Regions from separate parts of the Agrobacterium sp. SORGH_AS 787 genome, predicted to be linked through region 1. Evidence: riboswitches for the same ligand, from Rfam matches in the RefSeq annotation. Region 1 holds a riboswitch; the other holds the start of a gene.

Evidence for each region. A riboswitch is a leader RNA that binds a small molecule or an ion and turns the genes downstream of it on or off. The one in region 1 is predicted to bind cobalamin.
Region 2: another riboswitch for cobalamin. It lies ahead of QE435_RS17890 (CbtB-domain containing protein); the one in region 1 lies ahead of nrdH (glutaredoxin-like protein NrdH).

What each region holds. Positions count from the first base shown of each region.
Region 1 covers NZ_JAUTBG010000001.1:1,134,632-1,140,405, reverse strand. Annotated here, with positions in the region: gene QE435_RS04995 (ABC transporter ATP-binding protein) at 1-410, opposite strand, end outside; gene QE435_RS04990 (iron chelate uptake ABC transporter family permease subunit) at 407-1,426, opposite strand; gene QE435_RS04985 (ABC transporter substrate-binding protein) at 1,462-2,478, opposite strand; cobalamin riboswitch at 2,663-2,880, shown strand; gene nrdH (glutaredoxin-like protein NrdH) at 3,183-3,407, shown strand; gene nrdI (class Ib ribonucleoside-diphosphate reductase assembly flavoprotein NrdI) at 3,416-3,814, shown strand; gene nrdE (class 1b ribonucleoside-diphosphate reductase subunit alpha) at 3,802-5,774, shown strand, end outside.
Region 2 covers NZ_JAUTBG010000002.1:1,798,036-1,803,809, forward strand. Annotated here, with positions in the region: gene QE435_RS17880 (cytochrome c) at 1-178, shown strand, start outside; gene QE435_RS17885 (cytochrome c) at 254-1,171, shown strand; cobalamin riboswitch at 1,226-1,434, shown strand; gene QE435_RS17890 (CbtB-domain containing protein) at 1,578-1,760, shown strand; gene QE435_RS17895 (CbtA family protein) at 1,772-2,479, shown strand; gene QE435_RS17900 (hypothetical protein) at 2,485-2,802, shown strand; gene QE435_RS17905 (type 1 glutamine amidotransferase family protein) at 2,799-3,371, opposite strand; gene QE435_RS17910 (GNAT family N-acetyltransferase) at 3,396-3,884, opposite strand; gene QE435_RS17915 (AraC family transcriptional regulator) at 4,227-5,042, shown strand; gene QE435_RS17920 (YbhB/YbcL family Raf kinase inhibitor-like protein) at 5,141-5,689, shown strand; gene QE435_RS17925 (helix-turn-helix domain-containing protein) at 5,748-5,774, opposite strand, start outside.

The sequences.
Region 1 (5,774 bases):
TGCCAGGCATCATTGCGTTTGGCTGCCATTTCCGTGCGCTCAAGCGCCTCATTCACCGCTGCGTCGTCTTCCCGCGTCCAACCGGAGAACATCGATTTGTGGGGAAAGCGCCCAAGCTTGACGACGTCGATGACCTTGAGATTGACGTTCGTCGTGGCGTGCTGCTCGATGAAGGCGATGCGCTGCGCCAGAGATTTGCGGCGGATCGTTTTGATGTCCGTGCCGTCCAGCAGCACCCTTCCGGAATGGGGTTTCTTCAACCCGCTGAGCAGCCGTAGCAGCGATGTTTTTCCGGAGCCGTTTGGGCCGAGAAGTCCGAGCATCTTGCCTGGCTCGACCGTGAAGGAAATGCCATCCACAATCGTCTTGGCACCGACCTTCCACACCAGATTGTCCGCTGTGATACTCATGACGCGCGTTGCAGCCTGTAAAGGATGACGGAGAAGAAGGGCACGCCGACAAGCGCCGTCACCACACCGATGGGCAGAACCTGCTGCGGGACGAGCGTGCGGGAGGCGATGTCCGCCAGCACCATGAAGATGGCACCGGTGATGGCGCAGGCCGGCAAGAGCCGTGCATGCAGCGGCCCGACGACGAACCGTGCCGCATGGGGAACGACGAGGCCAACGAAGCCGATCGTTCCCACCATGCTGACGATGGTGGCGGTAATAACTGCCGTCAGCGCAAAGAGGATGATGCGTGTCCGCCCGACATTGACACCTAGAGAAGCGGCCGCTTCATCGCCGAAAGCAAAGGCATCGAGAACGCGGGTATGGAACAGGCAGCAGATCAAACCGAGACCGACGACGATGGAAACGAGACCGACATCCGGCCAGCGTACACCGCCGAAGCTGCCGAGAAGCCAGAACATCACATCGCGCGCCTGCTGCGCGTTGCCGGATGTGGTGACCACATAGGATGTGGCAGCATTGAATAGCTGAGCGGCTGCGACACCGGCGAGGATCGTTCTGTCGGCTCCGCCGCGAGCGCCATTGGATAAGATGGCGACCAGGAAGAATGCGGCGAAGGCGCCGACGAAGGCGCCGAGAGAAAGCGACACCGCTCCAGCGCCAATTCCGAGAATGACGACGGCAACCGCACCGGTCGAAGCACCGGCGGAAATGCCGAGAACATAGGGCTCGGCCAGTGGATTGCGCAGCATGGCCTGCATGATGGCACCGCACATCGCGAGGCCCGCACCGCAGAAGACGGCCACGAGCGCGCGGCTCAGCCTGTACTCCCAGATCACCGCCTCATGGATGCGGCTGATCTCGACCGACGTCCAGCCGAGCTTGTTGGTGATGGCGGCATAGGTGGTCGAAAGCGGGATCGGCAAATCGCCAATCCCGACACTGATGCCGACCACGAGGGCAATCGTCATGAAGCAGGCGAGATAGAGCGCCGCGGAGGCAAGCAGCCGGCTCATCCCGCTTCCTGATCGATCCTTAGCCGCCACCGAACTCACTTGAGGCCGAGGGTCTTCAACTGCTGAGCAATCTGCTCGGCGCCATAGATCGTCTGAACGCTCGGGTTCATCGCCTGCGCCGACATGATGACGAGCGCCTTGTTCTTGACGGCATTCATCTGGCTGGTGGCAGGGTCACTATTCAGGAACTTGATCTTGGCATCTGCCTTGTCGAGTTCCCAGCGATTGCGGTCGACCTGCGTCACGACGATGACATCGGGATTGGCGGCGATGATCGTTTCCCAACCAATCGCGGGCGATTCCGTTTCGGTCGTAATGGCGTTGGTGCCGCCCAAAAGATCGGCGATATAGCCGGATGGGCTGTTCTTGCCGCCGAGATAGGCGTCAGCCGAAGGCGAGGGGCTGGAGAACCAGAAGACATAGGAAAGCTTCTTGCCATCCTTCGGCGCATCAGCACGCAATGCAGCTTCGCGCTTCTTCAGGTCGGCGATGACGGCCTGACCCTTGTCGGCCACATCGAAGATCTGCGAGAGATCGTCGATCTCCTTATACAGCGTCTCCATGTTCCAGAGCTTGGAGCGGTTGCCGTAACCGGACTTGTCCTTGGACATGTCGTCCAGCGCGCACATGCTGGGCGACAGATAGGTGGAGATGCCAAGCTTGTCGAAATCTTCGCGCTTCGCCACCTTGCTGGTAGGGCCGACGAGCGTCGGCAAAGCGGCGGTCACGAAGTCCGGGTTCTGTGCCAGGATGGATTCGAAGGTCGGAAACTCGACAGTCAGAACCTTGACTTTGGCATTTGCTTCTGCGACCTGCGGCAGAACCTTGTTCGGCCAGAAGGCAGTGCCGACCATCTTGTCCTGAAGACCGAGCAGCAGCATGATCTCGGCGCTATTCTGGCCAAGTGCCACGGCACGCTCTGGCGCCTTGTTGAAGGTGACCGTCGCGCCGCAGTTTTCGATCGTCAGAGGATAGCTCGTCGCAGCCGTCGCGGGGGTCGTCGCAAACCCAGCCAACGCGCAAAATCCAACAGCCGCAAAAAGACGCTTCATCATAATCCAAAATCCCTTTGAACGCGGCTCTCGCCGCAAAATGCTTGCGCCTATAATCACCTCTCCTTGCACAAAACAAGACCGTTTGCTTCATATTTTGGTGCCGCCTCACGTCCTGTTGAAAGCAGCATCATTGCGCACGGGCGCGCCACAACAGCCTATTGACGCCATCGACGAAATGCATACTATATCTGGTGTTCAAGGTTCTTCCGATTCTGTCGGAAGCGAAGATGGGAATACGGTGCGCAAAACCCGATCAGGGTAAAGCAATGCCGCAGCTGCCCCCGCAACTGTAAGCGGCGAGCATTCTCTCAACAGCCACTGAAACATGACGTTTCGGGAAGGCGAGATGAATGTGTCGACCCGCGAGCCAGGAGACCTGCCTTGAGCGAGAACGTCCACCGGCGGGGTGCCCGGAAGGTCGCGAATACGCACGGGATGACTCTGTGCGTCTCGCTTCCCTGGAGCCTCCGCGTAGAGCCACTTCGGGGTGAAGTCCTATGATTACGAGTTCAGTCTTTTATCCGTTGGAGTAACAGACGTTTGAGGCATGGCGAAACAGAAGCGTTCAGCGCTTTTGCGATCGAGCCATGCGACAGCACGGCCAAGTATACCTCGGCCCCGCATTCCATCCTGCTTTCGACCATCACGCGCTTCACGGCGCGAGAGCGATTTCCCATGCGTTTTTTCCAACGAGGATCAAGATGACCATCACCGTCTACAGCAAGCCAGCTTGCGTTCAATGCACTGCGACAACCCGCGCTCTGGATCGTCAGGGTCTCGACTACACAATCGTCGATGTCTCCACTGACGAGCAAGCTTATGAGCACGTGCTCGGTCTCGGCTATCGCCAGGTACCAGTTGTGATTGCCGGCGAGATGCACTGGGCGGGCTTTCGGCCAGACATGATCAGCACGCTTGCATCGTGACGCAGAGCATGGCGGGGGAGGTCGTCTACTTCTCGACCCGCTCGGAAAACACACATCGCTTTGTGAGCAAGCTCGAGACCCCGGCCCGCCGCATTCCGATCAGCGCTGCTGAACCTCTCCATGTTCACAAGCCGTTCGTCCTCATCGTTCCGACCTATAGCGGCGAGAACGGCAAGGGCGCGGTTCCCAAACAGGTCATTCGCTTCCTCAACGATGCGAATAATCGAGCAAATCTTCGCGGCGTGATTGCTGCGGGCAACAGCAATTTCGGCGCAACCTTCGGGATCGCCGGCGACATCATCTCCGCCAAATGCGGTGTGCCGTATCTCTATCGCTTCGAACTGATGGGAACGGGAGAGGACGTCGTCAATGTCAGACAGGGATTGGAACGATTTTGGACACGTTGACACTCGAGAGGCCCCTGAAGCAATCGGACGCGACCGTGCTGGATTACCACGCGCTGAACGCGATGCTGAACCTCTATGATGAGGATGGCCGGATTCAGTTGGACAAGGACAGGCTGGCTGCACGCCAGTACTTTCTTCAGCACGTAAACCAGAACACGGTGTTCTTTCACAATCTGCGCGAAAAGCTCGATTATCTTTTGAGTGAAGGCTATTACGAGCAGACGGTGCTGGACCAGTATGCCTTCAACTTCGTCCGCGATCTTTTCGATCATGCCTATGCGAAGAAATTCCGCTTCCCGACATTCCTCGGGGCGTTCAAATACTACACGTCCTATACGCTGAAAACCTTTGACGGAAAACGATACTTGGAGCGGTATGAAGACCGCGTCTGCATGGTGGCGCTGACGCTGGCACGGGGCGACGAAAAGCTGGCCCGCGACCTTGTGGATGAGATGATCTCCGGCCGCTTTCAGCCGGCGACTCCGACCTTTCTCAATGCGGGCAAGAAGCAGCGCGGCGAACTGGTTTCCTGCTTTCTGCTGCGCATGGAAGACAATATGGAGTCGATCGCCCGTGGCATCAACTCCGCACTGCAACTCTCGAAGCGCGGCGGCGGGGTAGCCCTTTCGCTGACCAATCTTCGTGAAGCCGGTGCGCCGATCAAACAGATCGAAAACCAGTCTTCCGGCGTCATTCCGGTGATGAAACTGTTGGAGGATTCCTTTTCCTACGCAAACCAGCTTGGCGCGCGCCAGGGTGCGGGCGCCGTCTATCTCAATGCCCATCACCCGGACATCATGCGCTTCCTCGACACCAAGCGCGAAAATGCCGACGAAAAAATCCGCATCAAGACGCTGTCGCTCGGCGTCGTCGTTCCGGATATCACCTTCGAACTCGCCAAGAACAATGAGGATATGTACCTCTTCTCACCCTATGATGTGGAACGCATCTATGGCGTCGCCTTCAGCGAAATTTCGGTGACGGAAAAGTACCGCGAGATGGTCGCCGATAGCCGTATCCGCAAAAAGAAGATCAAGGCGCGCGAGTTCTTTCAGGTGCTGGCCGAGATCCAGTTCGAAAGCGGCTATCCCTACATCATGTTCGAGGACACGGTGAACCGCGAGAACCCGATTGCCGGGCGCATCACCATGAGCAATCTCTGCTCGGAAATTCTTCAGGTCAGTGAACCCAGCACCTATGAGGCCGACCTGTCCTATGAAACGACCGGCAAGGACATTTCCTGCAACCTTGGCTCACTCAATATCGCAGCGGCGATGGATTCGAATGATTTTGGCAGGACGGTCGAGACCGCGATCCGCGCTTTGACAGCCGTATCGGACATGAGCCATATCGCCTCCGTGCCATCCATCGCCAAGGGCAACGCAGAGAGCCACGCGATCGGCCTCGGCCAGATGAACCTGCATGGCTATCTCGCGCGCGAGCGGATTTTCTATGGCTCCGAAGAAGGCGTGGATTTCACCAACATCTATTTCTACACGGTGACCTATCACGCGCTGAGGGCTTCCAATCGCCTGGCGGTAGAGCGTGGCCAGCGCTTCAAAGGCTTTGAACAGTCCAAATATGCGAGCGGCGACTACTTCGACAAGTACACGCAACAGGAATGGAAGCCGTCTACAGCGCGGGTTGCCGATCTGTTCGAAAAGGCCGGCATCCATATTCCGACGCACGAAGACTGGCTGGAACTCAAGCAAGCTGTGATGGAGGGTGGGCTTTACAACCAGAACCTTCAGGCGGTGCCGCCGACCGGCTCGATTTCCTACATCAACCACTCGACCTCCTCCATCCACCCGATCGTCTCGAAGATCGAAATCCGCAAGGAAGGCAAGATCGGCCGGGTCTATTATCCGGCTGCCTTCATGACCAACGACAATCTCGAATACTATCAGGATGCCTACGAGATCGGGCCTGAGAAGATCATCGATACCTATGCCGCAGCCAC
Region 2 (5,774 bases), on a different contig from region 1:
GTCGCCTACCATCTGGCAGAACTTTGCGGACTTCAAGGCAAAGTCGGAAAAGCTCGGTGCGGATGCCGATACCGTTCTCGCACAGCTGCCAACCGATCAGGCCAGCACGGGTGCTGCCCTGAAGACGCTCGGTGCCGATTGCAGCTCCTGCCATCAGGCCTATCGCGTGAAGAAGTAAGACAGCCAAGACAAGCCCGCCGGTTCAGCGGCGGGCTATTCTTTTTATCATGTTTTATCGATAGCGGAGAGGCGGATGGCGTCCATCTGGGCAAAGCTGGCAGGCGGGGTTGCGGTCGCAGGTCTTGCCGGTTTCGGCATTTTCATGTGGGTGACGGCACCTGAGCGCCAACCGCCAAGCCATTGGGCCAATCTGGGTGAGCCCGATCTTGCCAATGGGGAGACGCTGTTTTGGGCGGGCGGATGTGCAAGCTGTCATGCTGCCCCGAATGCCAGCGGCGATGCCTTGAAGACCCTGTCCGGTGGCCAGGCCTTGCCAAGCCCCTTCGGCACCTTCCACGTGCCCAATATTTCACCTGATCCGCAGCACGGCATCGGAAGCTGGACGGTGGCCGAGTTCGGCGACGCCATGACCCGAGGCGTGGGAAAGAATGGCGAACATCTCTATCCTTCCTTCCCCTATACGTCCTATGCGCGCATGACAGCGCAGGATATCAACGATCTCTTCGGCTACCTGAAGACGTTGCCTGCCAGCACCAATGACGCGCCGCCTCACGATTTACCATTCCCGCTCGATATGCGACTGGCTCTCGGCGGCTGGAAGTTCCTTTATTTCGACAAGGGCGCGCCGCGCGTGCAGCTTGCCAATGCTGGCATGGATGTCGCGCGCGGCCAATATCTGGTGGAAGGCCCAGGCCATTGCGGCGAATGCCACACGCCACGCACGGCGCTTGGCGGGCTGATCGCGGATAAGTGGCTGGCAGGCGGCCCAAACCCGGAAGGCGATGGGACGATCCCCGACATCACGCCGGGTTCGCAAGCCATCGGCTCCTGGACCGTTGCCGATATAGCCAACTATCTCGAAACCGGTTTTACACCGGAGTTCGACAGCGTCGGTGGTTCGATGGTCAAGGTGCAGCAGAATATGGCCAAGCTCTCCGCCGAAGATCGCAATGCAATCGCCGCTTATCTCAAGGCCGTTCCGGCGCGTTGACATCATGAAAGCGGGAGGCCACGCTTCCCGCATTGACTCTCCACAACCGCTGACTGATAACAGAGGCGTGATGGTCTTTCCGGATATGCCGGAAAGTGAAAAGGGAATACGATAGGAGCTCTGCTCTCATTCGTGGCTGCCCCCGCAACTGTGAGCGGCGAGCCTGAAAACGAAATCCACTGATGCTGATTTTGGCATCGGGAAGGTGTTTTCAAGGCTGCGACCCGCGAGCCAGGAGACCTGCCATCGCGAAGTGTCGTCAATGCCGGCGGGGTGTCCGGAAGAGCACGGTTTTCGGGTTGGCGTCATCCGTCCGAAAAGCCTTGTTTGTCTTTCCCCGTGGTGAATGTTGAATGCGTGCGTCCTGCTGCTTGAGAGCGGTGCGCCGCTGAAAAAGAGGGTCACCATGTCTATCCAACAGAACACGGCGTCGAGCGCCGTTTCCTCGACCACATCGAAACTCTTGCAGGCGCTGAGTGCCGTTGCACTTGGTTTGTTCATTGTCGGTTTCGTCGGCTTCTCGCATGTCGAGGCCATGCATAATGCGGCGCATGATACGCGCCACGCCAACGCTTTCCCCTGCCATTGAGGGGACATAAGATGCCGTTTTTCAGAAATATTGTCTTTACCGCTGTCCTCGTGGGACTGATAGCGGGGCTTGCCGTCAGCGCCATGCAGGCGGTTGGCACAACGCCATTGATCCTCCAGGCGGAAACCTTCGAAAGCGCCGGTGGCGAGGCAGGTCACTCCCATGATGCGGCCACACCCGCCGATCACCATCATGACGCGGAAGCCTGGACGCCGGCAGATGGTTTCGAGCGCAATGCCTACACCGTGGCCGCTAACGTGCTGACGGCCATCGGCTATGCGCTGGTGCTCACCGGTCTGATCTCGCTTCGCGGCTCCCAGGGTGGTTGGCGCGAAGGTCTCTTCTGGGGGCTCGCCGGCTTTGCTGTCGTCATGCTGGCGCCGATGATCGGTTTGCCGCCAGAACTGCCGGGCAGCCCTGCTGCTGATCTTGGCGCGCGTCAGGCCTGGTGGATTGCGACCGCTGCCGCGACTGCCGGGGGCATTGCGCTTCTGGCCTTCCGCCGCTCGGAGCCCTGGGCGGTGATCCTTGCCGTCGTCTTGATCGTCGCGCCGCACGTCGTCGGTGCGCCATTGCCGCCTGCGGGTGAACATGCGCTGGCGCCTCTGCCGCTGGAACGCCGCTTCGTCGTGCTTGCAACAGTCACCAGCTTCGTCTTCTGGCTGATCCTCGGCTCGTTGAGCGGGCTGTTCCTCAAGCGCTTCGAGGCTGCAAAGTAAAAATGATGGCGGGTCAAAACGCAGTCGATTGGAGCCATGAACTCGATTGCCTGCGTTTTTCCGTTCCCGGTCATGGCGCGCTTTGCGCCATGCACCGCCTCGCTTTCAAAGCGCTGATGACTGAGGTGCCGGCGGAAGAAACCTGTCGCGCTTACTTTATCGCAAACCGCGAGATGTTTCTTGCCGCTGCCCGAAACAAGATCGAGCGGATGAACATCCCTTTCGAACGCAGCCTTCATATCAACAGCCGCGATCTTCGTCGATCAATGTCGGCAGAGGGCGCGCAAGGACCGGCGCGTCTCTGCCGTGTTCTGGATCGTTAAGTCGGCAAGTGTTCCGCAGAAAATACCGACAGTTCCGCGTCGGTTTCCGATCCCCACAGGCCGAGAGCTTTCAGCACCTCTTTAGCAAAGCTGACCGGTGAATTGCCGGGCGCGGTGACGACACCCTGATCGTTGACGGCTTGTGGCTGATCGCGATAGAGCGCTCCTCCCTCATAGGCACCATACTTCTGATGCGACGCCAGGGCGTTGCCGGTATGGGCCACACTGTTCAAGATGCCTGTCCCGGCGAGCGCGCTGGCCGCGGCGCAGATGCCTGCAACCACGCGGCCTCGCGCCCGAAAGCGATAGACCAGATCGCTAAAATCGGGCGCGCTGCCCTTTTCCCAACTCATGCCGCCCGGAATGACAAGCGCGTCGATCGTCTCCGGGTCGAGAGCATCATAGGACGTTTCCGGCATCACTTTGAACCCGCCCATCGAAATGACGGGCTGGCCGTCGGGTGATGCGGTTACGATCTCGACGCCGAGATAACTGCGGGCCGCAGCGGCAAGCAGTGCAGGTTCCCAGTCGGCGAAGTCTTGCGTCAGCGCAATGGCAATACGAGTCATGTCATTCTCCTAAAGCGAAGAAGCTCAGGCGATCGCTTGCATGAAGCGCATGCCGGTGACGGGACGCGGGACGAAATCCATGTTTTCGTAGAACTTGTGTGCGGCAAAGTTGCCTGTTGCAGCACCGACGGACAGGAAGTCGCAGCCGCAGCGCTTGGCAACGTCGCGCGCGCGCGCCACAAGATGCTGGCCGGTGCCGTGTCCGCGATGCCCGTCCCGTACGAAGAGGTGGTGCAATTCCATGCCGCGGCGGCCTTCCTGTGCGCGGTAGAGCGGCACGAGAATGGCGTAACCGATAAGCTCGCCTGCAGCTTCGGCCACCAGTGCGGTGATCCAGGGGACCTGGCCGAAAAGATCGCGCTCGAGCTTCTCGGGCGTAATCGCGGCGGCATCGCCATGATGGGCGGCAAGCAGGGTGATCATCTCATTGAGTTCGGGAAGATCGGCAGGGCGCGCACCACGAATGGTGACGACGGGCGGTCTCGGCAGTGTCAGGAGGCTGTCTTCGGTCATGGGTCTGGTCCTTCGGTTTTCTGGTCTTTTGCCGTCAGGACGCTTGGAAAACAACAAAGCCGCCTAACGGCGGCTTGTTGACAAAGTGATCTGTCGAGCCGCCCTTTACAGGTAGGCCCAAAAATACGTGCAGGAGATGGGTGCGCGTTCGTTGATCATGGGCGATTCATTGCGCTCGAATTGCAGAGCTGTCAAGGGGCCGTTTCAGCATTTTGGATAGCTACGTTTCGGTATCTGCCATGAGGCATGTGGCAGATTGACATCGCGCGCCCTCAAGCCGCTATGTGCCTCCCGAGTGCGCTCTCCCACTCAGTAAAGGCAATAGCAGGGATAAAAGCATCGATGACGGCGCAATCCGTAGAGCAACTGGATTTTCATGGGCCGGGCGTCTCCGTGTTTCCCATTACCCAAGCCACGGCCGCGACATTCACGGATCTGTTCATCGGCCTGACCTTCCTATGCTTCATCTGTGTGGGGAGCAAAAGGGTCGTCTGCCCCGTGAACGGCGAGTTCGTGGGCGAGGCCGGTGACCTCCTTATTTTCCCATCGGGTTCTATCGTGACCTTGGAAAACCGTCCTGTCAGTGCTGCAAACTATCGGGCGACCGGGATCTACTTCGATCATGAGTTGATTGACTCGGTCTTCGCCGATCAGCCGCTCGCAGCTGGCCCGCCCGGTGTGCAGATTATTCGCCAGGCACAAAGCGCTGATTATGATGTCGTAGAGATCACGCGGCGAGCCTTGGATGACGACGCTTTACCCATCCCGGTCAAGCGCCATCGCCTTCTGGAGCCATTGGTCTGGCTGCGCCATCACGGTGTCCATCTGCCGAGGAGAGGTGAAGACCAGCCATGGAACAAGGTGCGGCGGCTGATAGAGACCGACATCAGCCAGCCCTGGCGGGCCGAAGACGTCGCCCGGCATTTTGCCATGAGTGAAGCCAGTTTCCGCCGGTGGCTGGCGAAATCCGGTCCTGGATTTTCGCAGATCCTGTTGAACACGAGACTGGAGAAGGGGTTGGGAATGCTGCAATCGACGGATAGCCCGATCTCCAGCATCGCGTTGGAGTGCGGCTTCAAGACGCCCTCCCATTTCTCCGAAGCCTTCCGCAAGAGATTCGGTCTCAAGCCGCGCTCCATCCGGACGGCAGAACTCTGATCGTTTTTCGATAGTCTTTGATCGCCAGCCGGAAGCTCGAAATTCCGTGAAGGTCTATTGGAATGGGCATGATCAATGTGTGGAAAGGACACCTCATCATGCTGAAAAAGAACGTTGCGACAGGCTTCATACTCGCCTTGCTAACCACCACGACAGCAAGCGCCGCGGACTTCAAATTATCGAGCACATCGATTGCCGAGGGTCAGCAACTTGCGTCGACCTTCGTGTTCAAGGGCTTCGGCTGCGAGGGCGGAAATCAGTCGCCGCAGCTATCCTGGTCTGGCGCACCGGCTGGCACAAAGAGCTTTGCCATCACGACTTACGACCCGGATGCGCCGACAGGCTCAGGCTGGTGGCACTGGAACGTGGTGAATATTCCCGCCTCTCAAACGGCGCTCGAACCTGATGCAAGCGGCAAGAAGAAACTGCCCGCGGGAGCTCTGGAAATCCGCAACGATTATGGCGTTGTCGGTTTTGGCGGAGCATGCCCGCCACCCGGCGAAGTCCACCGCTACATCTTCACTGTCCATGCTCTCGGCACGGAGCGCCTAGATCTGCCGGACAATGCCAGCAACGCGCTTGCGGGATTTATGATTGGCGCCAACACCATTGCCACGGCAAAGATCACAGCGGTCTATAACCGCTAAGGAGACAGCAGGAGGACAGTTGCCGTCGCTGGTGACTGTCCTTTCCCAGCATGACGTCTCAATGATCGTGATCGCACAGGCCGTG